Lacrimispora indolis DSM 755: one gene and its partners. The protein of the gene in region 3 interacts with the protein of the main gene of each other region in a pairwise test. Links are inferred from orthologs where the notes say so. Each region holds a gene or a part of one and is shown on either strand. Other genes may lie near its edges. The genes, in order: K401_RS0106115, rlmN and ftsZ.

The links.
Region 1: the proteins of ftsZ (region 3) and K401_RS0106115 interact in binary tests that used the Escherichia coli proteins (3 or more experiments, as listed by UniProt). The link is inferred for Lacrimispora indolis DSM 755 from one-to-one orthologs.
Region 2: the proteins of ftsZ (region 3) and rlmN interact in binary tests that used the Escherichia coli proteins (3 or more experiments, as listed by UniProt). The link is inferred for Lacrimispora indolis DSM 755 from one-to-one orthologs.

What each region holds. Positions count from the first base shown.
Region 1 is NZ_AZUI01000001.1:1,273,219-1,283,784, reverse strand. What follows is about bases 6,452-9,204. They hold K401_RS0106115 (rod shape-determining protein), read left to right. Parts: upstream 6,452-7,202; coding sequence 7,203-8,207; downstream 8,208-9,204. Other genes in these bases: recD2 (SF1B family DNA helicase RecD2), read left to right, coding at 8,345-9,204; K401_RS0106120 (ABC-F family ATP-binding cassette domain-containing protein), read left to right, coding at 6,452-6,685. In the rest of the region: K401_RS0106140 (CCA tRNA nucleotidyltransferase), read left to right, coding at 1-971; K401_RS0106135 (protein kinase family protein), read left to right, coding at 1,065-2,045; K401_RS0106130 (phospho-sugar mutase), read left to right, coding at 2,166-3,902; K401_RS0106125 (putative ABC transporter permease), read right to left, coding at 4,040-4,927; more of K401_RS0106120, read left to right, coding at 5,129-6,451; more of recD2, read left to right, coding at 9,205-10,566. UniProt on the Escherichia coli protein: Forms membrane-associated dynamic filaments that are essential for cell shape determination. Acts by regulating cell wall synthesis and cell elongation, and thus cell shape.
Region 2 is NZ_AZUI01000001.1:4,925,387-4,935,970, forward strand. What follows is about bases 4,309-7,079. They hold rlmN (dual-specificity RNA methyltransferase RlmN), read left to right. Parts: upstream 4,309-5,042; coding sequence 5,043-6,116; downstream 6,117-7,079. Other genes in these bases: rsmB (16S rRNA (cytosine(967)-C(5))-methyltransferase RsmB), read left to right, coding at 4,309-4,946; K401_RS0123995 (Stp1/IreP family PP2C-type Ser/Thr phosphatase), read left to right, coding at 6,262-7,005; pknB (Stk1 family PASTA domain-containing Ser/Thr kinase), read left to right, coding at 7,002-7,079. In the rest of the region: replication restart helicase PriA, read left to right, coding at 1-1,282; def (peptide deformylase), read left to right, coding at 1,405-1,902; fmt (methionyl-tRNA formyltransferase), read left to right, coding at 1,905-2,894; K401_RS0123980 (zinc metallopeptidase), read left to right, coding at 2,897-3,613; more of rsmB, read left to right, coding at 3,603-4,308; more of pknB, read left to right, coding at 7,080-9,161; rsgA (ribosome small subunit-dependent GTPase A), read left to right, coding at 9,172-10,050; rpe (ribulose-phosphate 3-epimerase), read left to right, coding at 10,052-10,584.
Region 3 is NZ_AZUI01000001.1:4,339,096-4,349,705, reverse strand. What follows is about bases 3,717-6,513. They hold ftsZ (cell division protein FtsZ), read right to left. Parts: upstream 5,889-6,513; coding sequence 4,545-5,888; downstream 3,717-4,544. Other genes in these bases: K401_RS0120885 (cell division protein FtsQ/DivIB), read right to left, coding at 6,007-6,513; K401_RS0120895 (helix-turn-helix domain-containing protein), read right to left, coding at 4,140-4,466; K401_RS0120900 (hypothetical protein), read right to left, coding at 3,717-4,124. Outside these bases: K401_RS0120915 (homocysteine S-methyltransferase family protein), read right to left, coding at 1-1,270; K401_RS0120910 (vitamin B12 dependent-methionine synthase activation domain-containing protein), read right to left, coding at 1,294-1,941; metF (methylenetetrahydrofolate reductase [NAD(P)H]), read right to left, coding at 2,015-2,872; more of K401_RS0120900, read right to left, coding at 3,027-3,716; more of K401_RS0120885, read right to left, coding at 6,514-6,735; murA (UDP-N-acetylglucosamine 1-carboxyvinyltransferase), read right to left, coding at 6,732-7,982; K401_RS0120875 (FtsW/RodA/SpoVE family cell cycle protein), read right to left, coding at 8,051-9,202; murD (UDP-N-acetylmuramoyl-L-alanine--D-glutamate ligase), read right to left, coding at 9,319-10,610. UniProt on the Escherichia coli protein: Essential cell division protein that forms a contractile ring structure (Z ring) at the future cell division site. The regulation of the ring assembly controls the timing and the location of cell division.

The DNA of each region.
Region 1 (10,566 bases), 3.1 Mb from region 3 along the record:
CCTACCGCGTCGACGGGGAGTATGAGGATGGGCGCCATCCCAAATCCGTGGAATTTACAGGAAGCTTATTAGAGGATTTAAAGCGCCGGGATTTTACCATCAATGCAATGGCTTACAGCGACCGGGAAGGGCTGGTAGATGCCTTTGACGGGGTAAAGGATTTAGAAGGCCAGACCATTCGGTGCGTGGGAAATGCTGTGGACCGGTTTACAGAGGATGCTTTGAGGATCTTAAGGGCCATCCGCTTTTCAGCCCAGCTGGGCTTTGACCTGGAAGAGGAAACCAGGGCAGCAATTGCCGTCATCGCCCCCAACATGGCAAAGGTCAGTAAGGAACGGATACAGGTGGAGCTTACAAAGCTCCTCCTTTCTGACAACCCCGGGAAGCTTAAATGTGTGTATGAAAATGGAATCGGCCCTTATATCTCTGACCATTTCGAACATGCGGGAAGGCGGCTTCTGGAAGCGGAAAAGCTGGCCTGGCTGCCCCTTAAAAAACACCTGCGCTGGTCAGGCTTTTTAAGGCTGGAGGAGCCTCAGGATGCCGTCCGGATCCTTAAGGAGCTTAAACTGGATAATGAGACCATTCATCAGACAAAAACTCTTGTCAGCTTATGGAAAACAGAGATTCCGGCGGATAAGGCAGCCATCCGGCAGGTCATGAGCGGCCTTTCCCCGGAGCTGTTTCAGGATCTTTTGTGTTTTCAAAAGGTATTTTGTCCTGAAACCTATAAGGCCCAATTAAATATGGTGGAGCAATATTCCGGGGAAATCCTAAGTGCCGGGGATTGCATCCGCTTGAAAGACATGGCAGTCACCGGCCGGGAATTGATGGATGCAGGCATGAAGCCGGGGCCTGAAATGGGGGCGGTATTAGACCATTTGTTCCAGCTGGTCCTTACGCAGCCGGAATGCAATAACAGGGAATATCTGATGAAATCAGCAGAACATTTATTAAAGGAACAAGCCTGAGGCACGTATAACTTTCCGCCGTATTTTGCATATTTTTTTCCACCTCTTCATACCCTAGAAGTAGCTGATGAGCTAAGAGTTGGAGGGGTGGTTGTGAACGAGAAATACACAGAGGTGCTTTCGCAGTATGAGCTTGAAATTCTGGATGTGAAACGCGGCCGGGGCGCCTGGCTGTGTGAAACGAACCAGGGGCTTAAACTGCTTCGGGAATATAAAGGAACCTTAAAGCGCCTGGAATTTGAGGATCAGGTATTTTCACAGATGAAAGAGACCTGTCATTTAAACGTAGACCGCTACGTCAGGAATAAAGATGGTGAACTCCTCTCCAGTGCCGAGGATGGAACCCGGTGGATTGTAAAAGACTGGTATGCGGACCGGGAATGTAATTTGAAAGATAGCAAAGAGGTATTATGTGCCATCGAACAAATTGCTTCTTTACATAAAGTGCTGCGGCGGATCGAATTTAAAGAGGAATGGAACTTAGGATCCATATTGGTACAACAGCCGGCTGAGGAAATGGAACGCCACAACCGGGAGCTGGTGCGCGCCCGCACGTTCATCCGGAATAAAAGGAAAAAGTCTGAGTTCGAATTGTGCGTTATGGGAAATTACGACATATTTTTCGAACAGGCCATGGAAGCCTGTAAAGGGATGGCAGGCTTTTATGAAAACCGGGGTGACAGTGAGGAATACTTATGTCACGGAGACTTAAACCAGCATCACATCCTCATGTGCTTTCATGATGTGGCCATTGTGGAATTCAACCGCATGCACAAGGGCATGCAGATGGAGGATTTATACCATTTTATGCGGAAGGCCATGGAAAAGCATGACTGGAATTTAAAGCTTGGTATGGCCATGCTGGAAACCTATACAAAGGTTCTCCCTCTTTCGGATGCAGACAGGATATGCCTTTACTATTTGTTCTTATATCCTGAGAAATACTGGAAGCAGATCAACTTTTATTATAACGCCAATAAGGCCTGGATTCCTGCACGGAATATTGAAAAGCTTAAGGATTTAGAGATTCAGCAGCCCATGCGGAATCTTTTCCTGTCACGGATCAAGGATTGAAAGAAACGCGCCTTTCAATCTTGGGTTCAAGGCACAAAATAATGGAAATACGCTTTTCTTTTAACCTGTTATGATTTATAATAGCCATAACAGAAATGGAGAGAAAGGAGTATTTTGCTTATGAAAGATTACAAGAGTATTTATGAGGAATGGCTTTTAAATCCTTATTTTGATGATGCGACTAAAGAAGAACTCCGGGGGATCGCAGATGATGAAAACGAAATCAAAGAGCGTTTCTATCAGGATCTGGAATTTGGCACTGCCGGTTTAAGAGGCATCATTGGCGCCGGTATCAACCGGATGAATATTTATGTAGTTAGAAAAGCCACCCAGGGGCTTGCAAATTATATCATAAGCCAGGGCGGAGCCGATAAAGGTGTGGCTATTGCATACGATTCCAGACATATGTCTCCGGAATTTGCAGAGGAAGCAGCGCTTACGCTGGCAGCCAATGGAATTAAGACATATAAATTCGAATCTCTGCGCCCAACGCCGGAGCTTTCTTTTGCTGTAAGGGAATTAGGCTGTATTGCCGGAATCAATATTACCGCCAGCCACAACCCTCCGGAATATAACGGATACAAGGTATACTGGGAGGATGGCGCCCAGTTTACTCCGCCTCATGACAAAGGGGTGACCGCAGAGGTTTTAAATATCACGGATATATCAACGGTCAAGACCACCACCTTGGAAGCGGCAAAAGAATCAGGAAAATATGAGATCATCGGAGCTGCTCTGGATGACAAATATATAGCCCACGTAAAAGCCCAGGTAGTGAATCAGGCCGCAATAGACCAGATGCAGAATGATATTAAAATTGTTTATACTCCTCTCCATGGTACAGGCAATCTTCCCGCAAGAAGAGCGTTAAAGGAAATAGGATTTACGCATGTGTATGTGGTTCCTGAACAGGAACTGCCCGATGGTGGTTTTCCAACGGTCAGCTATCCCAATCCTGAAGCCGAGGAAGCGTTTGAACTGGGCCTTGCCCTTGCAAAGGAAAAGGATGCGGACCTGGTTCTGGCAACGGACCCGGATGCTGACCGTCTTGGGGTGTATGTAAAGGATGACAAATCCGGAGAATACATCCCCTTGACCGGCAATATGTCCGGTTCTCTTCTGTGCGAGTATGTATTGAGCCAGAAGAAGGAACGGGGAGAGATCCCCGCAGATGGACAGGTAGTAAAATCCATTGTTACCACCAATCTGGTGGATGCGGTTGCCAAGGCTTACGGCTGTGAGCTGATCGAGGTTTTAACCGGCTTTAAATACATTGGCCAGCAGATTTTAAAGGAAGAGGCCACCGGATACGGGACCTATATGTTCGGTCTGGAGGAAAGCTATGGCTGTCTCATCGGAACCTATGCCCGCGATAAGGATGCCATATCCGCAACGGTCGCTTTGTGCGAGGCTGCGGCTTATTATAAGACAAAGGGCATGACCTTATGGGATGCCATGATTGCCATGTATGAGAAGTACGGCTATTATAAGGACGCAGTAAAGTCCATTGGCTTAAAGGGTATTGAGGGCCAGGAAAAGATCCGGACGATCATGGAGACCATGCGTAAGGATACACCGGCAGAGGTTGGCGGATATAAAGTCCTTTCCGCCAGGGATTATAAGCTTGATACGGTAAAGGATATGAGCACCGGAGAAGTCAGCCCCACCGGGCTTCCCCAGTCTGACGTGCTTTATTATGATCTGACGGAGGATGCATGGCTGTGCGTAAGGCCATCAGGAACAGAGCCGAAGATCAAATTTTATTATGGCATTAAGGGCGCTTCCATGGCAGAGGCGGAGGAGAGATCCGCGAAGCTGGGAGAAGCGGTCATGGCTATGGTTGATAAGATGATGTAATGAGCACAAGTGAGCCAAGATGAGCGTGCTCATCGGCGCGAACGGTGAATGCTGACCATGATTCCCAGAATCATGACATAAGAAAATATAAAATTGAGACGGAGCCTGGTCAAAAAACCAGGCTCCGTCTTTATAAATTATGATTTTTTGTATTTTTTGGAGTATTCCTTTAATTCCTTTAAAGCCTCCCCAAACAGCCGGGATGAAGCGGTAGGGTTCCGGCGGAGAATACCTTTTCGGTAAAAGGTCAGGCGTCCGCTGAGCTTTTCTTTGGTTTCTGTCAGGGACTGAAGGCGTTCTGCTAAAGCGGATTCTTTTAAGGCACTGGCAGTTTCGGCCTTCAGAGAGGAGATCTTTACCATGGTCCCATCCTTTAAGCTGGCTGCTTTTTGAATGGTTTCAGTTTTTAAATCGGATACCTTCTGGGCGGTTTCGGCCTTTAACAGAGCGATCTGCACCTGTACCTCTTCTAGCTCTGATTTTAATTTTGTCATGGACTCCAGGATTCGGCCAAGGTCCAGGGCTTCCTTGGTGGAGTGTATGGCATCAGTGACAAAAAGACTGCCGATCACGATCACAAGGGCGATGCACACCGTCCCGTTTAAATCAAGGACCAGCCATTCCAGGGGACGGTGAATGACCTCCGTCAGCAGCAGGGTGAGAAAGCCCCATGCAATGGAGGTACCAAGACAGACATAACCGTTTAAATTAAAGGGCTTGCTGCTGTAGTCCCAGTATTTCATTTTAAACAGCCGTTCCATGGCATAGCCGGTGGCATATTCCAGGGCAGAGGCACCTGCCATACCAAAGAGAAATACAAGAAATAAATTGCCCTGGACGGGCAGGGACAGCCACAGCATGATAATGGCACCGCTTCCATACAGGGGAAGAAGGGGAAGCCTTAGAAAACCGCGGTTTACAAAATGAAAGCTTTTTACGGATACATAGGTGGATTCGATGATCCAGCCGATAAAACAGTATATGAAAAAAAACAGCAGCCACTGATACCAAGTATACAAGTACATAATAGAACCCTTTCTTCAAAATATTTCTGTTGGATTTATCATAAACGGTTTTGTCATTTTTTGCAACCTTTGCTTGCTTTAATCGCTTCTGTCATGTAGAATTATGATGTTTCGTATTTAGAATGATGAAACCCTGTGAAAAGTCAAGGAACACTGTAAAGATAAGAGAAAATCAAACCGCATTAATAAAGGAGTTTTTCAATGAGCATATTAAACGTAGAACATCTGACCCATGGATTTGGAGACCGTGCCATTTTTCAGGATGTATCCTTCCGCCTCTTAAAAGGAGAGCACATCGGCATGATCGGAGCCAATGGAGAAGGAAAATCCTCATTTATGAATATAATCACCGGAACACTACAGCCGGACGAAGGAAAGGTGGAATGGGCCAAACGGGTCCGCGTAGGTTATTTGGACCAGCATACGGTGCTGGAAAAGGGGATGACCATCCGGGACGTATTAAAAAGCGCCTTTGCATTCCTGTTCCAGATGGAAGAGCAGATGAATGAGATCTGTGATAAAATGGGAGAGGCTGATGAGGAAACCATGGCTTCCATGATGGAGGAGCTTGGAACCATTCAGGACCTTCTTATGGCCCATGACTTTTATATTATTGATTCAAAGGTAGAGGAAGTGGCCAGGGCTTTAGGCTTAACCGACATGGGGCTGGATAAGGATGTGACGGAATTAAGCGGAGGCCAGAGGACCAAGATTCTTTTAGGAAAGCTTTTATTGGAAAAGCCGGATATCCTTCTTCTTGATGAGCCGACCAATTATCTGGATGAACAGCATATTGAATGGCTGAAGCGTTATCTCCAGGAATATGAAAATGCATTCATCCTGATTTCCCATGACATTCCATTCTTAAACAGCGTGGTCAACATCATTTACCATATGGAAAACCAGAGCCTGGACCGTTATGTAGGTGACTATGAAAAGTTCCAGGAAGTGTATGCAGTGAAACGTTCGCAGCTGGAGGCTGCTTATAAAAGGCAGCAGCAGGAAATCGCTGAGCTGGAAGATTTTGTTGCCAGAAACAAGGCCCGTGTGTCCACCAGAAACATGGCCATGTCCAGACAAAAGAAGCTGGATAAAATGGAGGTCATTGAGCTATCAAAAGATAAGCCAAAGCCGGAATTTCATTTTATGGAAGCCCGCACAGCCGGTAAATGCATTTTTGAAACAAAAGATATGGTCATCGGCTATGAGGAGCCTTTGTCAAGACCTTTGAATCTTTCCATGGAACGTGGGGAAAAGGTGATTTTAGCAGGCGCAAACGGCATAGGAAAGACCACCCTTTTAAAGAGCATCCTGGGGCTAGTGCCGTCCTTAGAGGGAAATGTGGAGCTTGGAGATTACCTTTCCATCGGATACTTTGAACAGGAAATGGCCCCCGGAAATACCACTACCTGCATTGAAGAGATCTGGAAGGAGTTCCCATCCTACACCCAGTACCAGGTCCGGTCTGCTCTTGCCAAGTGCGGTCTGACTACCAAGCACATTGAAAGCCAGGTGCGGGTGTTAAGCGGCGGGGAACAGGCAAAGGTCAGATTATGTAAACTTCTTAACCGGGAAACAAATGTCCTTCTTCTGGACGAGCCTACCAACCACCTGGATGTGGAGGCAAAGGAAGAGTTAAAGAGAGCCTTAAAGGAGTATAAGGGAAGCATTCTTTTGATTTGTCATGAGCCGGAATTCTATGAAGGGATCGCGACCAGAGTGATTGACTGCAGGGAATGGGCCCTTAGATTATCTTGATATGATACTGATGGAGAAGCCAGGAAAAACATGTTTTAAAGTTTTTCCAGGTTGACGCGGCATCTGCCGAATGAATATGCTTGCAAATTCATTTGGCTCGCTGCCCGCGCACATAAAAATCGGGGCCTGGCTCTTTTAGGAACCGGGCCCCAAATTAAGTATTGCGATTGGGAATGGTAGGTATATAAAATAAGAGAATGTTCTTTTAGGGGGGCCGGACGGCTCGCGCCGTCCGGTATGAGTATGAAAAAGCTTTGTGATTTCAAGTAAGTTACTTGAAACAAAAGGCCCGTTATCCTTCCGGATAACGTATTATTAGTATACGAGGAAATTGTGACTAAAATGTGTACCACATATTAAAAAAAAATAAACATAATAAAAATTAAAAAAAGCCTTTGAATTCCCAGGGTTATTGTATATAATAAAGTAGAAACTGTGACTTCAATTACGAATTAGCCATAATTTTGAAGATAAAGGAAACCCTGGGAACAGGATACAGCGAACAGGAGGAAGCAAGATGATGATGTCCAATGATATTGGAATCGATTTAGGTACAGCAAGCATACTGGTTTATATTAAGGGAAAGGGAGTTGTATTAAAGGAACCTTCGGTTGTAGCCATTGACCGTGATACAAATAAAATCAAAGCCATTGGAGAGGAAGCCAGACTGATGATCGGAAGAACACCGGGCAACATTGTGGCGGTAAGACCTCTTCGTCAGGGCGTTATTTCTGATTATACAGTAACAGAAAAAATGCTGAAATATTTTATTAACAAAGCGGTTGGTAAAAAGACTCTGAGAAAGCCAAGGATCAGCGTCTGTATCCCAAGCGGTGCCACTGAGGTAGAGAAAAAGGCGGTAGAGGATGCCACTTATCAGGCAGGGGCCAGAGAGGTGGCGATCATTGAGGAGCCGGTGGCAGCAGCCATTGGTGCTGGAATCGACATTGCAAAGGCATGCGGAAACATGATCGTTGATATCGGAGGAGGAACCTCTGATATTGCTGTTATTTCCCTGGGAGGTACGGTTGTAAGCACCTCCATCAAGGTTGCGGGAGATGATTTTGATGAAGCCCTCGTCCGTTATATGCGAAAAAAACATAACCTTTTGATCGGTGAGAGGACGGCTGAGGAAATCAAGATCAACATCGGTGCGGCATACAGAAGGCCTGAGGTCCTGACCATGGAGGTTCGTGGACGAAACCTGGTTACCGGCCTGCCAAAGACCATTGTAGTCACTTCCGACGAGACTCTGGATGCATTAAAAGAACCGGCCATGCAAATCGTTGATGCGGTTCATAATGTACTGGAGCGCACTCCACCGGAGCTGGCGGCGGATATTTTTGACCGTGGGATCGTGCTTACCGGAGGCGGCTCTCTCTTAAGCGGCCTGGATGCCCTGATTGAAGAGAAGACGGGAATCACCACCATGATCGCAGAGGATCCGCTGACTGCAGTTGCCATTGGAACAGGAAAATTTATTGAATTCATGCATGGCGGAGATAATAAAACAGAATTTTAACCCAAAAACAGGGCTGATAGGAATATCAGTCCTGCCTTGAGGTTACCAGGACTGCTTTGGAACGACCCTGTCGGCATCGTAAGATTCCGGCGGGGCTGGTTTTGAGGCAGTCCGCTTGTATTTGTACGGGAGGAACCATGGCAACAGTCTGCGGATTTGTGGAGAAAATTAAATACAGGAACGAGGACAACGGCTACACAGTCTTAAGCCTTGTAAATGCAGGGGAAGAGTATACTCTGGTGGGCAGTTTCCACTACATAAATGAAGGAGAAATGATCGAAGCCGTTGGGGTTATGACCGAGCATCCGGTTTATGGGGAGCAGATGACTGTAGAAAGCTATGAGATCAAGGCTCCGGAGGACACTGCGGCAATGGAACGGTACTTAGGTTCAGGGGCCATCAAGGGAATCGGGGCAGCTTTGGCTGCCAGGATCGTCCGCCGCTTTAAAGCCGACACCTTCCGCGTCATGGAGGAGGAGCCGGAACGGCTTTCTGAAGTAAAGGGCGTCAGCGAAAAGATGGCAATGTCCATTTCCCAGCAGATAGAGGAAAAAAAGGAGATGCGTCAGGCCATGATGTTTCTTCAGGAATATGGAATTTCCATGAATCTGGCGGTAAAGATCTACCATGAATACGGTCCCAGGCTTTACAGCGTATTAAAGGAAAACCCTTACCAGCTGGCAGATGACATTCCGGGCGTAGGATTTAAAATGGCAGATGAAATTGCGAGAAAAGCAGGAATTTTCACGGATTCCAATTTTCGCATCAAAAGCGGGGTGCTGTACACTCTTCTGCAGGCCACGTCAAACGGCCATACCTATCTGCCGGAAGAAGAACTTTTGTCTCAGGCTTCGGAGCTTCTTAGGATAGAACCCTCTTTTATAGAAAAGCATTTGATGGACATGCAGCTGGATAAACGCCTTGTCATCCGGGAATCGGAAGGCAAACGCATCGTTTACGCCTCCCAGTACTATTACATGGAACTGAACGTGGCAAAGATGCTTCACGATTTAAATATCAGGGGTCAAATGCCCGAGGAGGAGATCCGGACCCAGCTTCTTAAGATCCAAAAGGAAGGGCAGATCGAGCTGGATGAAAAACAGGTCCAGGCGGTTGTGGAGGCGGTCAACAGCGGGCTTCTTATCATCACCGGAGGCCCGGGTACCGGTAAGACTACCACCATCAACACCATCATACGGTTTTTTGAAAGCGAGGAGATGGAGATCCTGCTGGCTGCTCCCACCGGCAGGGCGGCAAAGAGGATGACGGAAGCCACCGGGTATGAGGCCAGGACCATCCACCGGCTTTTGGAGCTGACCGGAGTTCCGGGAGACGATCGTTCCGTTGGAATGCATTTTGACCGGAATGAAGAAAATCCCCTGGATGCCGACGCGGTGATCATCGATGAGACCTCCATGGTGGACATTCATTTGATGCAGTCTCTTTTAAAAGCGGTCAATCCGGGGACAAGGCTTATTCTGGTGGGAGATGTGAACCAGCTTCCCAGCGTTGGCCCCGGAAACGTGCTCCGGGACATGATTGATTCAGGAAGTTTTAACGTAGTCATGCTGACTAAGATTTTCCGTCAGGCAACTCAAAGCGACATTGTGGTCAATGCCCACAAGATCAATCGGGGTGAGCAGGTTCCTTTAGGGAAAAAGAGCAATGATTTCCTCTTTATCAAGAGAGAGGATCCTAATACCATCATCAATGCCATGATCACTCTGGTTCAGGACAAGCTGCCCGGCTATGTCCATGCAAAAACTTATGATATCCAGATCATGACGCCAATGAGAAAAGGGGCCATTGGTGTGGAACGGCTTAACTCCATTTTGCAGGAATATTTAAATCCTCCCGGAGAAGGAAAGGCTGAAAAGGAATCAGCCGGAGTCACCTACCGGGTGGGAGATAAGGTTATGCAGATCAAGAACAATTATAACATTGAGTGGGAGGTCCGCAACGGATACGGGATCCCTGTTGATAAGGGAACGGGCATTTACAATGGGGATATGGGCATTATCCGGGAGATCAATACATTTGCCGAGCTGGTAACCGTGGAATTCGACGAGGGGCGTATGGTGGATTACAGCTTTAAGCAGCTGGAGGAGCTGGAGCTTGCTTACGCCATTACGATCCACAAATCTCAGGGAAGCGAATACCCGGCAGTTGTCATCCCCATATTTTCCGGTCCAAGGATGCTCATGACCAGAAACTTGATCTACACCGCGGTAACCCGTGCAAAATCCTGCGTTTGTCTGGTGGGAATGCCGGAAGTATTCGGGGAAATGGTGAACAATGAAATGGAACAGCGGAGATATTCCGGTTTAAAGGACCGGATCTGCGAAATCAGCAGGCTGTC
Region 2 (10,584 bases), 590 kb from region 3 along the record:
GGCCCTGTTTACCCCCTTTTCCCGCCTCGGCCTGATTCTCATAGATGAAGAGCATGAAGGGGCTTACAAAAGCGAAGTATCCCCAAGATACCATGCCAGGGAGGTGGCTGTAAAAAGGGCTTCCATGCAGGGGGCATCCCTGGTTTTAGGCTCGGCAACCCCTTCCCTGGAGGCTTATACAAAAGCCCTTCAGGGAGAATACCGGCTTTTTTGCCTGACAGAACGGGCAAAAAAAGACAGCCGTCTTGCAGACGTATCTGTAGTGGACTTAAGGCAGGAGCTTAAGGAAGGCAACAAGTCCATTTTCAGCCGAAATTTAAAGGCTTTGATGGAAGACCGGCTGGAAAAGCGGGAACAAATCATGCTGTTTATCAACAGGCGCGGCTATGCGAACTTTGTATCCTGCCGTTCCTGCGGGGAAGCCATTCGCTGCCCCCACTGTGATGTGACCCTGACACTCCATAATAACAGCCGCCTTGTATGCCATTACTGCGGATATTCCATATCAATGCCGGACCGCTGTCCGTCCTGCAGCTCTCCATACATCGCTAATTTCGGTGTGGGGACTCAGAAAATTGAACAGATGACTAAAAAAATGTTCCCGGCTGCCAGAGTCCTGCGGATGGATCTGGATACCACTTCAAAAAAAGGGGGCCATGAAGAGATTCTCACCGCCTTTTCAGAGGGAGAGGCAGACATCCTCATCGGCACCCAGATGATCGTGAAAGGCCATGATTTTCCCAATGTGACCCTGGTAGGGGTATTGGCTGCGGACTTATCTTTAAATACCCCGGACTACCGCTCCGCAGAGCGGACTTTCCAGCTGCTGACTCAGGCGGCAGGAAGGGCCGGACGTGATTTCCGAAGCGGTGATGTGGTCATCCAGACCTACAGCCCGGAGCATTACAGCATTGTAACTGCTGCAAATCAGGACTACGAAGCCTTCTACCGGCAGGAAATGGCATACCGCCGCCTGATGAAATACCCTCCGGCAAGCGGTCTTTTAACCGTCCAGTTTTCTTCCCGGCAGGAAAGCCTGTTAAGCGAAGCCGCGGCAGCAGCAGCCGGATTCATCGCTTCTTTGGCGGACCAGGAAAGGGTACAGGTTATCGGCCCTGTGGAGGCGTCGGTTTACAAAATTAATGATATCTATAGAAAAATTTTATACTTGAAACAGGAAAACTATGATATACTAATAAAAATCAGGGATCAGATCGACGTTTTTTCAGAAGATCACCGGTCACTGTTTGACCAGGTAATGGTCCAATATGATTTTTCATAAATGAGAGGATACACCCTATGGGTATACCTTTATGCCCATAAAGCACGGGCAAGAAAGAGGATACACCCTTCGGGCATACCTTTATGCCCGGAAAGAATGGGCAAGAAAGAGGATAAAGGAAAATGGCAATTAGAAAGATCAGAACCATTGGAGATGAAATTTTAAGAAAACACTGTAAGCCTGTAAAAGAGATCACACCAAGGATTACAGAGCTGATTGGGGATATGTTTGAAACCATGTATGATTCCAACGGAGTCGGCCTTGCGGCTTCTCAGGTGGGGGTTTTAAAACAAATCGTTGTATTGGATGTTGAGGATGGCAACCAGTATGTTCTCATTAATCCGGAAATCCTGGAGACAAGGGGAAGCCAGACCGGGCCAGAGGGCTGTCTTAGCGTACCTGGAAAATCAGGAATCGTTACAAGGCCGGAATACGTAAAAATAAAGGCTTATGATGATGCCATGGAGCCTTATGAACTGGAGGGGGAAGGACTTTTAGCCAGGGCGATCTGTCATGAATGCGATCATCTAAACGGTGATTTATACGTAGACAAGGTGGAAGGCGAGCTGGAGGATGTCACCCCTGACGAGGAGGAAGAAGAAGGAGAGGTTGAAGAATAATTATGCGTATCATATTTATGGGAACGCCTGATTTTTCCGTTCCAGCCCTTGTGGCGTTAAAGGAGGCCGGGCATGAAATTCTTGCAGTAGTTACCCAGCCGGATAAACCAAAGGGAAGAGGTAAGGAAGTCCAGATGACTCCTGTAAAGGAGAAAGCGCTGGAATACCAGATCCCTGTTTATCAGCCGGTCAAGGCAAGGGATCCGGAGTTTGTTAAAATCTTATCAGATATGGATCCGGAATTGATCGTAGTAATCGCTTTTGGACAGCTCCTGCCGAAATCCATTCTGGATATTCCAAAATACGGCTGTGTAAATATCCATGCGTCCCTGCTTCCCAAGTACCGCGGAGCATCTCCCATACAGTATGCGGTCATTAACGGAGAAAAGGAAAGCGGAGTTACGACCATGATGATGGCTGAATCCCTGGATACGGGAGATATGCTGGATCAGGAAACCGTTGCTTTGGAAGAAAAGGAAACCTTTGGCAGCCTTCACGATAAGCTGAGCGCGATGGGAGGCAGACTTATTTTAAAAACCATTGAAAAGCTGAAAGAAGGGACTGCCATCCGCATTCCCCAGGATGATTCCGGGACCTGCTATGTAGGCCTGATAAAAAAGTCCATGGGAGATATTGACTGGTCAATGGATGCAGTATCCATTGAACGCCTGATCAGAGGATTAAACCCATGGCCCAGCGCTTATACCGCCTGGAACGGAAAAGTGATAAAACTGTGGGAAGCAGAAGTTGTGGATAAAGAGTATGAGGGCGTCTGCGGCCAGGTGGCAGAAGCAGGCCGTGACTCTCTGGTCATAAAGACCGGAAAAGGCGGCTTGTCCATCCGCAAGCTGCAGCTGCAGGGAAAAAAATGTATGGATATTGATGCATTTCTCCGCGGATACCACATTGGGGAAGGCGCTGTTTTAGAACGGCTTGCCGGTATACCTTCAAGCCCGGAAAGCTTGGGCAGGAAAGAAGAAAGGAGAGTCTGATTATGTATTATGGCGGAATGATGGGATATTATATGGATCCCACCTGGATCCTTGTTATCATCGGAGCAGTTTTGTCCATGGTGGCATCTGCAAGGGTAAACAGTACATTTAACAAATATTCAAAGGTGAGAAGTATGTCTGGAATGACCGGTGCGGAAGCGGCAAAGCGCCTTCTGACTTCCCAGGGCATTTATGATGTTCAGGTAAGGTCCGTAGGCGGGCAGCTTACGGATCATTATGACCCCAGGACCAAGACCGTGAACTTGTCTGATTCTGTTTACGGTTCTACCTCAGTTGCTGCAATCGGCGTTGCTGCACATGAATGCGGTCATGTTATGCAGGACCATACAGGCTACATTCCCTTAAAGCTTCGGGGGGCCATTGTTCCTGCAGCCAATATCGGTTCCAAGGCAGCGCTGCCCCTGATCATTCTTGGAGTTATCATTGGAGGAATCGGTTCTCCCCTTGTTAATATCGGGCTGATCCTGTTTTCTCTGGCTGTTATTTTCCAGCTGGTCACTTTGCCTGTGGAATTCAATGCATCCAGCCGGGCAGTCACTCTTCTCGGCCAGGTAGGGATCTTAGGAGATCAGGAATTAGGCTATACCAGAAAAGTGCTGGGCGCAGCGGCCCTGACCTATGTGGCGGCCCTTGCAGCCACCGTACTGCAGCTTTTAAGGCTGGTGATCCTGTTCGGAGGAAGAAGGAATGATGACTAAGGAGACCGGCAGCGTGGGCGATAGCAGAGAAATTGCGCTGGATATCCTCCTTGAGATCCTGGAGCGGGGAGGCTACAGCCATATCATCCTGCGCCAGGCCCTGAATAAGTATCAGTACTTAAATAAACCGGAACGGGCCTTCATTTCCAGAATAGCAGAAGGAACCGTGGAATACCTGCTTCAGATCGATTATATCATCAATTCCTTTTCCAATACAAAAGTACAGAAAATGAAGCCGGTGATACGCACCATTCTCCGCATGTCGGTATACCAGCTTCTTTATATGGACCGTGTTCCTGATTCAGCCGTGTGCAATGAAGCGGTAAAGCTTGCCGTAAAGCGTAAATTTACAGGATTAAAAGGCTTTGTCAACGGCGTGCTGAGAAATATTTCCAGAAATAAAGAGGGCATTACCTGGCCTGATGACTCCATCCGCTATTCCATGCCTTCCTGGATCACATCTATGTGGGAGGAAACCTATGGCAGGGAGACGGCAGTCACCATGATGGAATCCTTTTTAAAGAATAAAAAGACAATTGTCCGCTGTAATTATGCAAAAGCTTCCAAAGAAGAAATTCTGCAGAGCCTTAGAAACCAGGGAGCAGAAGTGAGTGAGTCCGGAATTTCAGAAGCTGTGCTTTGCATTGAAAAATATGATTATCTGGAAGGCTTGGAGGCATTCCAAAAGGGATTTATCCAGGTTCAGGATCTAAGCTCAAGTTTTGTGGGCGAAATCGCAGATCCGAAAAAAGACGATTATGTCATTGATGTCTGCGGTGCGCCGGGAGGAAAGAGCATCCATATCGCAGATAAGCTTGACGGGACTGGTATGGTGGAGGTCCGGGATTTAACCCTCTCCAAAATAGACATGGTCCAGGAAAATATAAAACGGTGCGGATTTTCAAATATCAGGACAAAGGTCCAGGATGCCCTTGTTCTTGACCCTGATTCCATGGATAAGGCGGATATTGTCATTGCTGATCTGCCCTGTTCCGGGCTTGGGATCATTGGACGAAAGCCTGATATCAAATACCGCATGACGCCGGAAGACTTAGAATCCCTGGCAGCTCTTCAGCGGGAAATATTGTCGGTTGTCCAGGCTTATGTAAAGCCGGGAGGACGGCTGATTTTCAGCACATGTACCATTAACAGAAAAGAAAATGAAGAAAATGCCCAGTGGTTCATTGATCATTTTCCCTTTGACTGCATCGATCTGAAAGGAAAACTGGGAGATAAGCTGGCTTCAGCCGCCGCAAAACAGGAATATATACAGCTTCTGCCGGGAATCCATCCATGTGACGGATTCTTTATTGCGGCATTTCAGAAAAGGTAGGCAGCCTTTACACCCGAAAACATGGGCGGAATAGAGGAACGCCCTGCGGGCATACCTTTATGCCCAAAAACATGGGCGGAATAGAGGAAATGTAGAATGGATAAGATAGATATAAAATCTCTGGATATGGAGAAACTGACAGCCTTTTTGGTGTCAATCGGAGAAAAACCATTCCGTGCAAAGCAGCTCTATGAGTGGATGCACCGGAAACTGGCGGCTGATTTTAATGAAATGACAAATCTTCCTAACTCCATGAAGGAGAAGCTGCTGCAGCTGACAGAGCTTACCTCCCTTACCGTTGTGGAGGAAAAGATCTCAAAAATAGATGGTACAAGAAAATACTTATTCGCTCTTTCTGATGGGAATGTGATTGAAAGCGTTTTGATGAAATACAAGCATGGAAACTCCGTCTGTATTTCATCCCAGGTAGGCTGCCGCATGGGCTGCCGGTTCTGTGCCTCTACCCTTGACGGCCTGGAAAGAAACTTAAGCCCGTCGGAAATGCTTGATCAGATATACCGGATCCAGAAGATCACCGGGGAACGGGTTTCCAATGTGGTCGTTATGGGTTCCGGAGAACCTTTAGACAACTTTGATTATCTGATTCAGTTCATCCGTCTTCTTACAGATGAAAACGGACTTAATATCAGCCAGCGCAACATAACGGTTTCTACCTGCGGCATTGTGCCCGGAATCCTTCGATTGGCTGATGAGGATTTACAGATCACCCTGGCTTTGTCCCTTCATGCGCCAAACGATGAGGTCAGAAAAACCCTGATGCCTGTGGCGAACCGTTTCCCTCTAAAGGATGTGCTGGATGCCTGTCAGGCGTATTTTGAAAAAACAGGGCGAAGGCTCACCTTTGAATACAGCCTGGTAAGCGGTGTCAACGATAATTTAAAAGAAGCTTCCGCTTTGGCAGCCCTGTTAAAAGGCCAGCACGGCCATGTGAATCTGATTCCGGTGAACCCTATTAAAGAACGCAATTACGTGCAGTCAGACCGGAAAGCCATAGAGGCATTTAAAAATCTTCTTGAAAAAAACGGAATAAATGTTACTATAAGAAGAGAAATGGGAAGGGATATTAACGGTGCCTGCGGGCAGTTGAGAAAAAGCTTTTTAACCGAATCAGGGAAGTCCCCCGCTTCAAATGCGAAGAGAATTAATTAGTGGGGAGGGGACTTACTTGTATCAGATGGAGCATTGGTTCTGCCTGATAAGCAGCAATAGCTGCTATTTGATTATGAGCAAGTAGCGGAGCGGATTGCTAATATCCGCCTGACATCAGGAGTAAAGAGGAAGTGAGAATGAAACGATGAAGGCTTGCGCTATGACGGATACCGGAAGAGTCCGCACGGCCAATCAGGATTATGTCTATGCCCAGGCAGAGCCTTTGGGCACACTGCCCAATCTTTTTTTGGTTGCTGACGGCATGGGCGGTCATCAGGCCGGGGATTTTGCCTCCAGATATATTGCCGAAAATCTGGTGGACCACTTAAAACAGGCGGATTCGCCGGGGATTGTTCCGCTTCTTCGGGAGGGGATCTTAAAAGTCAACGGAATGCTTTACCAGGAATCCATGAAGAATACGGAATTAAACGGCATGGGAACGACCCTGGTGGCAGCAGTGATTGAGGATTCTACCATGTATGTGGCTAATGTTGGAGACAGCCGCCTGTATTTGGTGAGGAACCGGCTGCAGCAGATCACAAAGGATCATTCCTACGTGGAAGAGCTGGTGTCATTAGGCCAGCTGGAACGGGGAAGCCGGGATTACCGGGAAAAAAAGAATATTATAACAAGAGCGGTTGGTACAGAGGATAAGCTGGAGATTGATTTTTTTGAAGTCAGCCTGGAGCCGGGAGACTATGTGCTCATGTGTTCCGATGGACTCAGCAATATGCTTGAGGACGCTGAGATGGAAGAAATTATCTGCTCAGAACTGGAGCTGCCGGAAAAGGCAGAAAAATTAATTACAGTAGCCAATGACAATGGGGGGAAGGACAATATAGCTGTTGTTTTGATTGAACCCGAAATTGGCAGGGAGGTAAGCTTATGATCTTGAGACCGGGGACATTTTTACAGGACAGATATGAAATACTGGACCAGATTGGTTCCGGCGGGATGTCAGATGTGTATAAGGCCCTGTGCCATAAATTAAACCGCCCTGTCGCCATAAAGGTATTAAAGGAAGAGTTCAGTTCAGACAGCGGCTTTGTCGGTAAGTTTAAAATGGAGGCTCAGGCGGCTGCCTGTCTTTCTCATCCCAACATCGTAAACATTTATGATGTAGTGGACGAAGGAACCCTCCATTATATTGTTATGGAACTGATCGAAGGAATTACATTAAAAAATTATATTTCAAAAAAAGGCTGCCTTGATGTTAAGGAAGCCATCGGTGTGGCAATTTCTGTTGCACAGGGAATCGCGGCTGCCCACGAACAGGGCATCATACACCGGGATATCAAGCCTCAGAATATCATCATTGCCAGAGATGGAAAGGTAAAGGTAGCTGATTTCGGTATAGCCCGGGCTGCCTCTTCCCAGACCTTAAGCGCTACTGCGGTAGGCTCTGTCCATTACATATCGCCGGAACAGGCAAGAGGCGGTTACAGCGATGTCAGGAGCGATATCTATTCTCTGGGAATTACCATGTATGAAATGGTGGCCGGACGTGTTCCGTTTCAGGGAGATAATACGGTGACCGTTGCCCTGGCCCATTTGGAAGACCCCATAACACCGCCCAGTTTCTATAATGAGAACATACCGGTAGGACTGGAAAACATTATTTTAAAGTGCACCGAGAAAAAACCGGAATACCGTTATGGAAGCATGCATGAGGTCATATCCGATTTACGGAAAGCACTTGTCAATCCTGATGGGGATTTTGTCCAGTACAATTCCCAGGTGGATGATTCCCAGACGGTCATCATCGGAAAACCGGAGCTGGAGCAGATCCGGTCCGGCCGTAAGGTACAGGCAGATCCGGCGGCCAGCCGCAATGTCAGCAGGAATCAGGAGCAGAGGCCGGAACGACGCATGGAAAAAAATGCAGGCCAGCAGCCGGGCAACGGCAGAAACAGAAAACAGGATTCCGAGGATGATATCAATCCTAAAATCGAACGGCTTCTGACAGCGGCAGGTATTGTTGTGGCCATACTCATCGTGATCGTGCTGATAATTGTATTTTCCAAAGTGAGCGGTTTATTCCGTTCCGGTTCCCCTAAGGAGACCGAATCAACAGCAGAGATTTCTACGGAAGAAACCTTAAGCGACAAAAAGGTGAAAATGACCAGCGTTGTAGGTCTGGCAACGGATATTGCGGAACAGAAGTTAAAGGACAACGGCGGACTGTATATGAAGGTAAGTGATTACGTATTTCACGATACCATTGACAAAGGGGATATTGTGTCTCAGGACCCGGCAGAGGGCACAGTCATTGATAAGTACTCTGCTGTCTATGTTGTGGTCAGCAAGGGTCCGGAACACGTTGCCATTGACTTAACAAAGCTTGGCCTTGACAAAATGGATGGCGTTTCTGCAAAAGCAGCACTGGAAGGAAACGGCCTGATCGTCAATGTGGAGCAGAAGAATCATGATACTGTTACAACAGGATATGTGATCAGCTACAGCCCCTCCGAGGCAAAGGAAGGGGAGACCGTGACCCTGGTTGTAAGTACCGGCCCGGCTCTTGTAAACCCTGTAACCGTTCCCAATATTGCCGGTCAGACCCATGAAGTGGCCTTGGAAATGCTGGCTGACGTGGGACTGGTTGCGGGAACAGTGACAGAAGCTGCCTCCGAGACAGTTCCCTGGGGAAGTGTCATCAGCCAGTCCTTAACGGCAGACAGTCAGGTAGAAGCAGGAACCAGCGTGGACTTTGTGGTCAGCAGCGGAACAGCCCAGCAGTCCAAGGTTAAATATCTGGCTTCCATTGATAAATCTTATTCCCTGCAGAACATCATCGGGCCCGGCTCCGGCAGCACACAGCTTACCTTGAAGATACAGCTGAGGCAGTCGGTCAATGGAAAAGACGAAATCAGAGAGCTTATGGGACCTGTTACCATGACAGGAGACCAGATGCTTCCCGTATCATTTAAGAATATAGAAGGTGCTTACGGTGTTAACAGCGGAACCGTAGAGATCGTGAATGTGGAGACAGGCGATGTGATCAATTCATACTCCGTCACATTTATTCCGGTCCCCCAATCATAAGGAACAATATATGACAGGAAAAATTTTGAAAGGAATTGCAGGCTTTTACTATGTCCACGGTGGGGACGAAACCATCTATGAATGCAAGGCAAAGGGTATTTTCCGTAATAAAAACGTGAAGCCTCTGGTTGGAGATAATGTGGAATTTTCCGTTCTGGACAGCGTGGAAAAGAAGGGGAACATCGAACGAATCCTGCCGAGGAAAAATGCCCTGGTCCGCCCTGCCGTAGCCAATGTGGATCAGGCGCTGGTACTGTTTGCCATTACCCATCCGGAGCCTAACTTAAATCTGCTGGACCGTTTTCTGGTCATGATGGAGGTTCAGGAGCTTCCCGTAAAAATCTGTTTCAACAAAATCGATTTAACTGAAAATGAAAAAAGGCTGGCTCTTAGAGATATCTATGAGGCAGCCGGTTATCCCGTTTATTTTACCAGCACCTATGACAATCAGGGAATCCAGGAAATCAAGGAGCTGGTGCATGGGAGAACCACGGTTCTGGCAGGACCTTCCGGAGTTGGAAAGTCCTCCTTAACCAACCTTCTTTATCCTCAGGCTGATATGGAGACTGCAACGATCAGCGAGAAGATCCAGAGAGGAAAGCACACCACCAGGCATTCGGAGATTTTTGGCATGGGAGGGGATACGTACTTGATGGATACGCCGGGATTTAGCTCCATGTACATGGAAGATATGGAATGCAACCGGCTGAAGGATTATTTTCCTGAGTTTGAGCCTTATGAAGACGGCTGCCGTTTTCTGGGCTGTGTGCACATTGGAGAAAAGACCTGCGGCGTAAAGGATGCTGTGAAAGAAGGCAAAATAAACAGGAGCCGATATGAAAATTACCGGCTTTTATATCAGGAACTAAAGGAGAAAAGGAGATATTAATATGCTTAAACTTGCCCCTTCCATATTAGCGGCGGACTTTAAAATTCTTGGACAGCAGGTAACAGAGGTAGCGGAAGCAGGAGCCCAGTACATCCATCTGGATGTGATGGATGGAGCATTTGTGCCCAGCATTTCATTTGGGATGCCGGTGATCGGAAGCCTTAAGGGCTGCACAGACCGGGTATTTGATGTTCACATGATGGTGGAGGAACCTGGAAGGTATATAAATGATATGAAAGAAGCAGGAGCCGATCTCATCTGTGTCCATGCGGAAGCCTGTACCCATTTGGACCGCACCGTTAATCAGATCAAGGAAGCAGGGCTAAAGGCCGGAGTGGCTCTTAATCCGGCAACGCCCTTATCGGTCCTGGACTTCATTCTGCCTGAATTGGATATGGTTTTGATTATGACGGTAAATCCGGGCTTTGGCGGACAGAAGTTTATTCCATATACACTGGATAAAGTGAGGGCTTTAAGACAGATTTGCAGGGAAAGTCATCTTGAGACAGATATCCAGGTGGACGGAGGTGTGAC
Region 3 (10,610 bases):
TTTTCCCATTTACGGAATTGATGAGGGGCTTTCCGTTATACACCCTCATAGCCTGCTCCATTGCCTCCGTATTGGAGGTGTCGATCTGAAGGGGCAGGTCGATGATGCTTTGAAGCTCCTTGATCACTTCCACCATCATGGAGGGTTCATCTATTTCCGGAAGTCCAACGTTCACATCCAGAACATGGGCCCCATTGTCCTGCTGGGTCACCCCTTCCCGAAGGATATATTCCAGGTTGTGATCCCGAAGGGCCTGCTTAAACTTGGATTTCCCCGTTGGATTGATCCTCTCTCCGATGATGACCGGGTCATCACCGATCAGGACCGCCTGTGCATAAGAAGAAACCACAGTCCTGTTTTTCTTATCCGGATGCCTGACAGGAAAATCCTTACAAAGGGCCACCGTCTTTTCAATGTGTTCTGGCGTGGTTCCGCAGCAGCCGCCGATTACACAGGCTCCTTCCTCTGCAATTTCCTTCATGGCAGCCGCGAATTCTCCCGCATCAATATCATAAACTGTTTTCCCGCCTTCGCTTCTTGGAAGCCCTGCATTGGGATTTACAATAACCGGTATGGAAACCACCTTCATGATGTCTGTTAAAATGCCCTTCATCTGAATCGGGCCCAGGCCGCAGTTGATTCCCAGGGCATCGACCCCCAGGCCCTCTAAAAGGGCGACCGTGGATTCTACGTTTCCTCCGGTCAAAAGCTTTCCTTTTTCATCAAAAATCATGGTCACAAATACGGGAAGGCTGCAGTTTTCCTTTGCAGCCAGCACAGCCGCCTTTGCCTCATAGCTGTCGCTCATGGTCTCAATGAGCACCAGGTCCGCGCCTTCCTTCTCTCCGATCCTAACTACCTGGGAAAACATCTGGTAGGCATCTTCAAAATCCAAATCTCCCAAAGGCTTTAAAAGCTTTCCAGTAGGACCTAAATCAAGTGCAATATACCCCTTTTTCTTTCCAGCCGGAAAGACAGCCGTTTCAACCGCTTTTTTTGCATTTTTTAACGCCGCAGTCACCACCTCTTCCAGATCAAATTCTGCTCCTTTGTGGAATTTCAGACCATTGGCCCCAAAGGTATTTGTCTTTATGATGTCTGCCCCCGCTTCCAGATAATCACGATGAAGCTTTGTAATAATATCCGGGTGCTTTACATTCCATGTCTCCGGCAGTTCTCCCGGTTCTAAGCCGCTGGCCTGCAAAAGACTTCCTGTTCCGCCGTCAAAAAATACGATCCGTTTCTTTATCTCTTCTAAAATTCCTGCCATAGGTTCCTCCATCTGCATTTGTATCATTCATTTCTCCGGTATGCACAGTCCGTCTTTACACAGGATTCGCATCCCTTTATCTCACAGCGGTAAGGTTTCCCGCTAACTCCCATGACCGCAGTGACAGACTTGGAAGGCGTCATGAGAAGGCTGTCCGTAAGCATAATCCCGATCCTTTTAGGTGTTTCCAGAACCGCAGTAATATTCCTCTGGCACTCTAAGGGAAAGTCTCCGTAGCCAGGGCTGAATCTGGGCCTTAAATACAGCTTCCTGTCCTCATACTCCTGCTTCAGCTTCCGGTTCTCTTCGTCACAATATTCCTCAATCATGGCAGCTGCAGCAGCCTGCATGATAACAGCTTTGCTCATCTGCAGCTTTGTATATTTATGCAGGAGCACATCAACCCCCGCGCCTAAAGTGGCGGCAAATAAGATCACCTGTTCACAATCGGCTAAGTTCCTGCTTAAATTCCGGCTTCTGGTCTTAAATACGGTGAAATCGATTGTGTCATGGTCAAGCAGTTCCAGGGGATATACCCGGCTTATGCTTTTTGGGGATGCAGCTGCCGTAAGCTCTCTGACGCATTCTTCAATCAAAGCATTTACGGTTTCATCCCCTTCATTTTTCCCGTATCCCAGATACCGCCGGATCTCCTTTCGGCTGATTTCCATTGATATTCCTCCGTTTTTCATTTTAAAACGGGCCCGACTCTTTTAAAAGGAGCCGGACCCAGATTGAAAGGAATCACAGTATCTCAGAAAGGTTCTCCTTGATTTTTAACGCCACATCCGGCTTATTCATGGAATAAACGTGAATGGCATTTACTCCGTTGGCGATAAGGTCAATGATCTGTTCTGTGGCATAGGCGATTCCTGCCTGTTTCATAGCTGCCGGATTCTCTCCGAACCTGTCTACAATAGCCTTAAAACGGGAAGGCAGATAGGTTCCTGACAGCTGGCAGCTTCGGATGATCTGCCTCACATTGGTCACAGGCATGATCCCTGCAACCACCGGAACGGTAACACCCTTTTCCCGGATTCGGTACAGGTAATTGTATAAAATATTATTGTCAAAAAACATCTGGGTGGTAACAAAATCACATCCTGCTTCCACCTTCTGTTTTAAGTAATCCATATCAATGGTCTTGCTGGCGGATTCTACATGGCCTTCCGGATAACAGGCAGCGCCAATGCAAAAATCCCCTGCCTCTTTTATTTCCCTGATCAGCTCAGAGGCGTAATTGTATTCTCTCTTAACAGGAGCATCAGCAGGCATATCTCCCCGGAGAGCCAGCACATTTTCTATTCCGGCCTTTTTCAGTTCACCAAGGACCTGGTGCACCTTATCCTTGGTGGAAGAAACACAGGTCAGATGAGCCAGAGCCGTCACATGGTACTCATGGTGCAAGGCAGAAGCGATATCAACGGTATACCGGCTGGTTCCCCCGCCTGCCCCGTATGTGACACTCATGAAAGCCGGATTCAGCTTTGCGATCTCCGCCGCCGCCCGTTCCACTGATTCATATTTATCCTCGGTTTTAGGAGGAAATACTTCAAAGGACAAGGTAGGCTTCCCCTGGCTCAATATGTCTTTAATTTTCATGCTGTCTGTCTCCTGTCTTTGGTCTCATTATTACTGCCATGCACTTTGGGCACAGCGCACCCCGCTTCATTGGGCGTAAGGGTATACCCACAAAATGTTGCATTTATCTTTTAACACTTTACCACAAAAAACTGAATTCCGCAATATATCCTGTTTACGTTTCCTGGCTTTCCATCACCTGAGGATTGCTGTAAGAAACGTAGATCCTGATCCCATCATTGGTAAGATAAGCGTTGATATCAAACAGCCCTTCCATAATGTATATTCCATCTTCCTGCCATTCCTTTGTCCTGGCCTGTTCCATAATGGCCGGGATGCTGCTTTCTTCCTGGGGGATTCCGGCGCCTGTTTCCGTAAGCCTTAAAAACTCCTCTAAAAAGACAAGGGAAACCTCCCTGTCCTTTAAGGAAGAGATATAGTCATGAAGCTCCCCTGTAGCCGTATCATAATTGATATCAACATACTGGAATACGTATTCTTCATCGCTTGGATCCAGCTGGCTGGTCACCTCATCCTCAAAAGAGAAGCTTTCTACTGTCTCATAATAGGATATAGGACCGTCTTCTTCTTCAAAAATATAATTGTCAGAATAAACCGCTCCATCTTCCACCTGATAGCCATAGTCTGTCTCTTTAAAAAACTGCCCCATGGCTGCCGCGATCTGCCTGCCGTCAGCAGGAAAATGAATATAGCCGGTACAAGGTTCTCCGGAAGCTTTTACTTCCTCTTCTTCAAGCTCTGTAAAACCGGAATCATCGTAGGGAACCGCTGTTTCATAAGTGCTGTAATTGCTTTTATCTTCCATCAACTGGCCTACGGTTCCAATGACCTTTGGAACGGCATTTAAAACAACCATCAGGGTAAGAAACCCTGCCAGAGGCGCCAGAGGCTTCCTCCCCTTTTTTGCCTGCCCTGGCTGGGAAGGTCTGGAAGGATTATGGCCGGCAGCAGGCCTGACAGGCGTTCTCGTCTCCTGAGGTCTGGGGGATACCGGTCTCTGAAGCACACTCTTCTGCCTGGCCGGACTCTGGGTATTCCCTTTTTGCTGATTCCCCTGAGCATTCCCTCTCTGTTGGTTTCCCTGCCTGTCCGTCTTGGGAATATTACGTTCTTCATCATAAGAGGGTCGTCTTTCATTTAAATAATAATCTGTTTTCCACAGAATGGGCCGTCGGACCATCCTCCTGCACCGGGGACAGTAATTCATTTCGTTTACCGGAAGATCACAAACCGGACAAATCTTTTTCATCATCCTTAATCCCTCCTTCTAACCCAGCACCAGATGAGCCACTGCAATCTCGTCATCCTCCCTGAAGCCCTGGGCACAAACCTGTATATCATAAACGTATTTCTCTTGAAAGCCTGTAATGGAAGCAATCTCCGGAATGCTCTTTCCTTCCTGAGCCAAGACCAGCACCTGATGGACATCCCCAATTGTCTTTTTTAACAGTTCATCGTTTTGGCCGGAAGGTTCAAAGCCAGCGGTCTCCTTGTCAGATTCCGTGATAAAATCTTCCAAAGACAGATTCTTTTCATTTTCCTTGCTGTTATAATAATCCTCTGAAATCTCCCAATCCTGTTCTTTCTCTGACATTCTGCCACTCCTTTCCTCGGGTGTTTCAAAAACAGGCAGGTTCATCGGAACCTGCCTGATTATGTAGCTTCATAAGTTTTATCTTTTATTTCTTAAAAAATCCGGAATGTTGATCTGAACTTCCTTGTTCACGGTTGGACGATAGGGCTGTCCGCCTCCCTGAGGAGGAGTACCCTGGGCATTATTCTGTCCCTGATAATTGGGCTTAGTATAGTTTCCGGCTCCGTAGTTCTGGTTTCCATAATTCTGGTTATTATAGTTGCTGTTGTTATTTGGATAATTCTGATTATTATAAGCCGGGTTGGAATAATTGGCATTTCCGTAGTTAGGATTATAGTTCTGGTTATATCCGGGAGTTGCTGCAGTAGCGGCTGCCTCCTGATTCACGGCCTGGTTCTGAGCTGCTGCTTTTGGCTGTTTATAGTTAGGATTGGAAAAATTCGTCATGACCTTGGACACCGGAGTCTCAGACTGGAGGTCCAGACCGGTTGCGATCACGGTAATGCTGGCTTCGTCATGAGCATTCTCATCATACATTGCTCCAAAAATAATGTTTGCTTCATCTCCTGCCATCTCCTGGACATAGCTGGCAGCCTCATTTGCTTCCACCAGGCTGATATCACCGGAAATGTTAATGATGACATGAGAAGCGCCCTCAATGGTAGTCTCAAGCAACGGACTGGATACCGCCTGCTTTACGGCTTCCAATGCCTTTTCATCACCCTTTGCCCTGCCGATACCGATATGGGCAATGCCCTTGTCTGTCATTACTGTCTGAACATCTGCAAAGTCCAGGTTAATGAGTCCCGGCACATTGATTAAATCTGTAATGCCCTGTACGGCCTGCTGAAGGACTTCATCTGCTTTTTTTAAGGCATCCGGCATGGTGGTGCGCCTGTCCACGATTTCCAGAAGACGGTCATTAGGGATTACGATTAATGTATCTACACTCTCTTTTAAACGTTCAATACCGTTATTTGCATTGCTCATACGGGTCCTTGCTTCAAAACGGAAAGGTTTTGTCACAACGCCCACAGTAAGAATTCCCATATCCTTTGCGATCTTGGCCACAACAGGAGCTGCTCCGGTACCAGTACCGCCGCCCATTCCGCAGGTAACGAATACCATATCCGCACCCTTCATGGCCTGGGCCAGATCGTCCGCATTCTCCTCTGCCGCTTTTTCACCGATCTCCGGCTTGGCGCCTGCACCAAGACCTTTTGTCAGTTTCTCTCCGATCTGCATGGCTGTAGGAGCCTTGCAAAACTGCAGAGCCTGCTTGTCCGTATTGATTCCAAGAAATTCAACACCAGCTATATTCTCATCGATCATGCGGTTCACCGCATTGTTACCTGCACCGCCTACTCCGATTACCAGAATTCTTGCCGCATTATCCGCCTCATTTATCTTAATCTCTAACAAGATTATATCCTCCTTTAACCATAAACAGCTTACTCTATAAACCTAATTAATATAATATTTGATTTTCACGAAAATATCAACCATTTTTTAAACAAAATTCCAAGCAAATTATGTAAATTCATTTATTCTTCACAAACCTGTAAGAAGTGACAGTATCCGCCTCATCATATGTATCAAGATAAAGGGTCCCTGATAATCCTCCCAAAACAGGAAGCTGGTTCTTTAACTCGGAGATTTTTCCATTCATCTGGTCATTGCTTCCAAGAAAAACCTTAATATCTCCCATGAAAAGAGTCGCATCTCCCCGGGAATCATACCGGATCTGGTCAACCGGAATTTCCTTGGTTGATAAAAGCTGGGTCAGGTTCAGGATCTCACTGAAGATCTTCCCTTTTTCCACCGGCAGGGGCTGGTGCAGAGCGATATGTCCGAACTGCAGCCCCGTAACCCACGGAATACCGTCAAGCTTTCCGCTGGAGCTTTCCACAACGATGCCATCCTTGTCAAAATACATATAGCTGCCCATATAGGAGACATAACCTACCACGGACTTCTCATAGACGATCACTTCAACCTTTACCGGGCTTTGGAATACGATTTTGTAGTCCTCCACAAAAGGGATCTGTTCATGCTTTCTAAAACGATCCTTATAGAGACAAAAAACCGCATTCCGGTCCCAGCCGTCCTTAAATATAAAATCAACAATCTGCTCCGATGTGTACTTTTTATTGCCGCTCACCGTAATATCCCTGATCTGCAGTGACAAAAAAATGACTGTTCCCAGAAATATCACGGCGGCTGCAATTCCAAATTTAATTCTTCTTCTGCTTTTTCTTAAATCTTTCATTCCATCCCTCTGATCGCTGCACCAAGACTGCTTAAGTCGCTGCAGATGTCTACATATCCCCGTTCAATATGGTGGCACTCATGGATCTCAGTCACGCCTTCACAGGCAAGACCTGCAACCACAAGGGCCGCGCCTCCCCGCAGATCTGTGGCAGTTACCCGGTTTCCCTTTAAAGGATAAAGCCCGCGCACCACAGCCCTTTTTCCTTCTATTATAATATCTGCCCCAAGCTTCTGCAACTCCTTTGCTGTCCCAAAACGTCCTTCAAAAATGGTTTCTTTCAGCCTGCCGGTGCCTTTTGATGAGGCCATGACAGCCATTAACTGCGACTGAAGATCCGTGGGAAATCCCGGATAAGGTTCTGTCATAACATCTATGCAGTCAGGACGCCCTCTCATGGATACCTCCAACTGGTTTTCATACTGTTTTATATCAGCACCCATTTTTTCAGTAAGAGTAAGAACAGAGGTTAAATGCCCGGGTTGGATTCCCTGGAGCACAATATTTCCTTCAGCAGCCATAACAGCCATTAAATAAGTTCCTGCAACAATCCTGTCACCTGCCACAGTAAATTCAGAATCACAAAGCTCTTTTACGCCCGTGACCGCCAGCCTGGAAGTACCGGTCCCATGGATTTTGGCGCCCATATTGTTTAAGAATTCACAAAGAGTAATGATCTCCGGTTCCTTTGCAGCTCCATGGATGACAGTTACCCCCTGGGCATATACAGCAGCCATCAGGGCGTTTTCCGTAGCTCCCACGCTTGGAAAGGGAAAATAAATATCGGCGCCCATCAGCCGATCCGCGGACGCCAGAAGCTTATCACCCTTTTCCTCAATGACCGCCCCAAGTTTCCGAAAGGCAGACAAGTGCAGGCCAATGGGTCGTTCCCCTATGGAACACCCTCCGGGAAAGCTGGTGACCGCATTCCCGGTCCTTCCAAGGAGCGGACCAGACAGCATAATAGAGGAGCGCATGCTCTTTATATACGCTTCCGGTATTTCCGCCTGTGTCAGAGTCGATGCATTAATTGTCAAGGAATGGCCGTCAAAGCCGCATATACAGCCAATATGCTCAAGTATCCCCAGCATACAGAACACATCCTGTATCCTGGGGACATTATGAATCACTGTTGTACCTTTATGGAGAACCGCTGCTGCCATCATGGGCAGAACAGCATTTTTGGAACCCTGAATTTTTATCTCACCTTTTAAGGATCGTAACCCCTGGACCTGTATGACTGACAATCCGGTACCTCCCATGGCTTCTTATATACTATCCTATGTTAAGAGTGAGAGAATGGTTTCACATCCTATTATTTTTCCAGCTTTATCTGGTTGGAAACGCTTAAAACCATGCCCATTTCCATCATTAGAAAAAGGACTGAAGTACCTCCATAGCTGATAAAGGGAAGGGTGATGCCCGTATTTGGTATGGTGTTGGTAACAACCGCAATATTCAAAATAACCTGTATGGCAATATGCCCCATGACGCCTACAACCAGCAAAGCTCCGAACAGATCCGGCGCATTATCCGCAATGAGCATGAAACGGTAAATCATAAAAAGGAATATCAGAATCACGGAAACAGCTCCGAAAAGACCAAGCTCCTCACAGATAATGGAAAAAATCATGTCGTTTTGTGCCTCCGGCACAAACCCCATCTTCTGTATGCTCTCTCCTAAGCCTCTGCCTACCAGACCGCCGGAACCTATGGCATAAAGCCCCTGAAGCACCTGATAGCCTCCTGTGGAGGGATAAGCCTCCGGTTCCAGCCATACCAGGATACGGCCCAGCTGGTAGTCATGAAGGATATTAAGCTTTTCCAGGACAGTGGCCATTGGCCCGGCAAAAGCCAGTAAGCCTACCCCCCCTAAACCGCAGGCAAAAAACGGCCATTTCTTTTTACAGGACACAAACAGCATGACAAAAGCAATCCCGGCAATGATGATTCCGGAGCTTAAGTTATTTGCCGCTACGATCCCTGCAATCGGAAGAGTCGTCACAATTACCAGAATCACGCCGTTTCTTGAGTTAATATTCCTTCCCATCTGAACGATCAGAACCGCCAGCATGACAATTAGTGCAATTTTTACAAATTCTGTAGGCTGGAAAGATAGACTTCCCACTCCCAGCCACCTTCTCTTTCCATTTACTTTACGCCCCACCAGGGATACGGTGATCATAAGAACATATGATAGGACGTAAGCAAATACGGCAAACTTGGCGTACCAGTGGTAATCCATTTTAGATATTACAATCATGATAACAAAGCCTGCCAAAGCGATCTTAGCCTGCCTCATCATGAAATAAGCGGCGTTGTTGAATTTAAGCTGGGCTGCATATGAGCTGGAGCTGTAAATCATGACTAAGCCGAAAACAGACAGAAATATCACAGTAAATAAGAGACTGTAATCATAAAAACGGCGCGGTTTATTCTTTTTCTTCACTGGCCTTTTTTCTGCCATATCATTCCTCCTCGCCAACTGCTATTTTATTCAACCAGGCCGGCGGGCATGAACTGCGGCCTGGTGGGCCGCCACGACACCGCCATGGCATTCATAATTTGACGGGCTCATTGCTTCTACAAAGCCCGGACGCAATCCTTGAAAATTTGGCCACGTTCTTCATAGCATTTAAACATCCCCCAGCTGGCACAGGCCGGGGACAGGAGGACGTGGTCTCCTCTGTTGGCATATGAAGCGCAGACCTTTACCGCCTCCTGCATATCCTCCGCATACATTACATTGGTAAAACCATGTCTGGCTGCACATTCGGCAATTTTTTCCCTGGTCTGACCCAGAAGCACCATGTATTTCACTTTTCCGTCAAAGGATCCGATCCATTCGTCATACTCTGAGTTCTTATCATACCCTCCTGCAATGAGCAGAGTCGGCCCCGGCATGGCCTTTATCGCCTGGATGGCCGCATCCGGATTGGTTCCCTTGGAATCGTTGTAATACTTTACTCCCGCCTTTTCCGCAACAAATTCGATCCGGTGCTCCACCGCCTTAAACTCGCGGATCACCTTCTGAATGATTTCCATGGGCACTCCCATTTGGGCGGATATGGCGGCTGCTGCCATGATGTTTTCATGGTTATGGCGGCCAAGAAGCTGGATCTCATGGATATTTACGATCTCCATCCTCTCTCCGTCATGGTTCCAAATGATCCTGTCGCCGTCCATACAGTAACCTTCTTCCAAAAGCTGGCTGCTGCTGAAATAGACTGCCTTAGGCTTCATGGTTTTACCAAACTCCCGCAATACAGGATCATCATAATTTAAAACGCAAAAATCCTGAGGCCTCTGGTTTGATGTAATCCGTTCTTTTACTTCTATGTAACATTCCATGGTTTTATGACGATCTAAGTGGTCTGGCGTTATGTTTAAAATGGCGCTCACATCCGGACGGAAATCCGTGATGGTCTCCAGCTGGAAGCTGCTGATCTCCGCTATTGTTACCGAATCATGATCAGTCTTTAAGGCTTCCTCCGTATAAGGAACTCCAATATTTCCTACTACAAATACGTGGTCATAATATGCCTTCATGATCTCACCGGTAAGGGCCGTAGTGGTTGTCTTACCATTGGTTCCCGTGATCGCTGCCAGCTTTCCTTTTGCATGGTGGTAAGCCAGCTGGATCTCACTCCAGACCGGAATATCCGCCTCTTTCAGAACAGGGACAAAAGGGGCATCCAAGGAAATGCCGGGGCTTATGACGCATAAGCTCACACCTGCAAGGTCTTCCTTATGAAGCTCCCCCAATAAAACTGAAATCCTTTCTCCTTCTCCAAACTGGAGAAGCAGGTCCTCCTTATGAAGGGCCGCATTGCTGTCATAAAGAATCACTTCACCGCCTGTTTTAAGGATCAGCC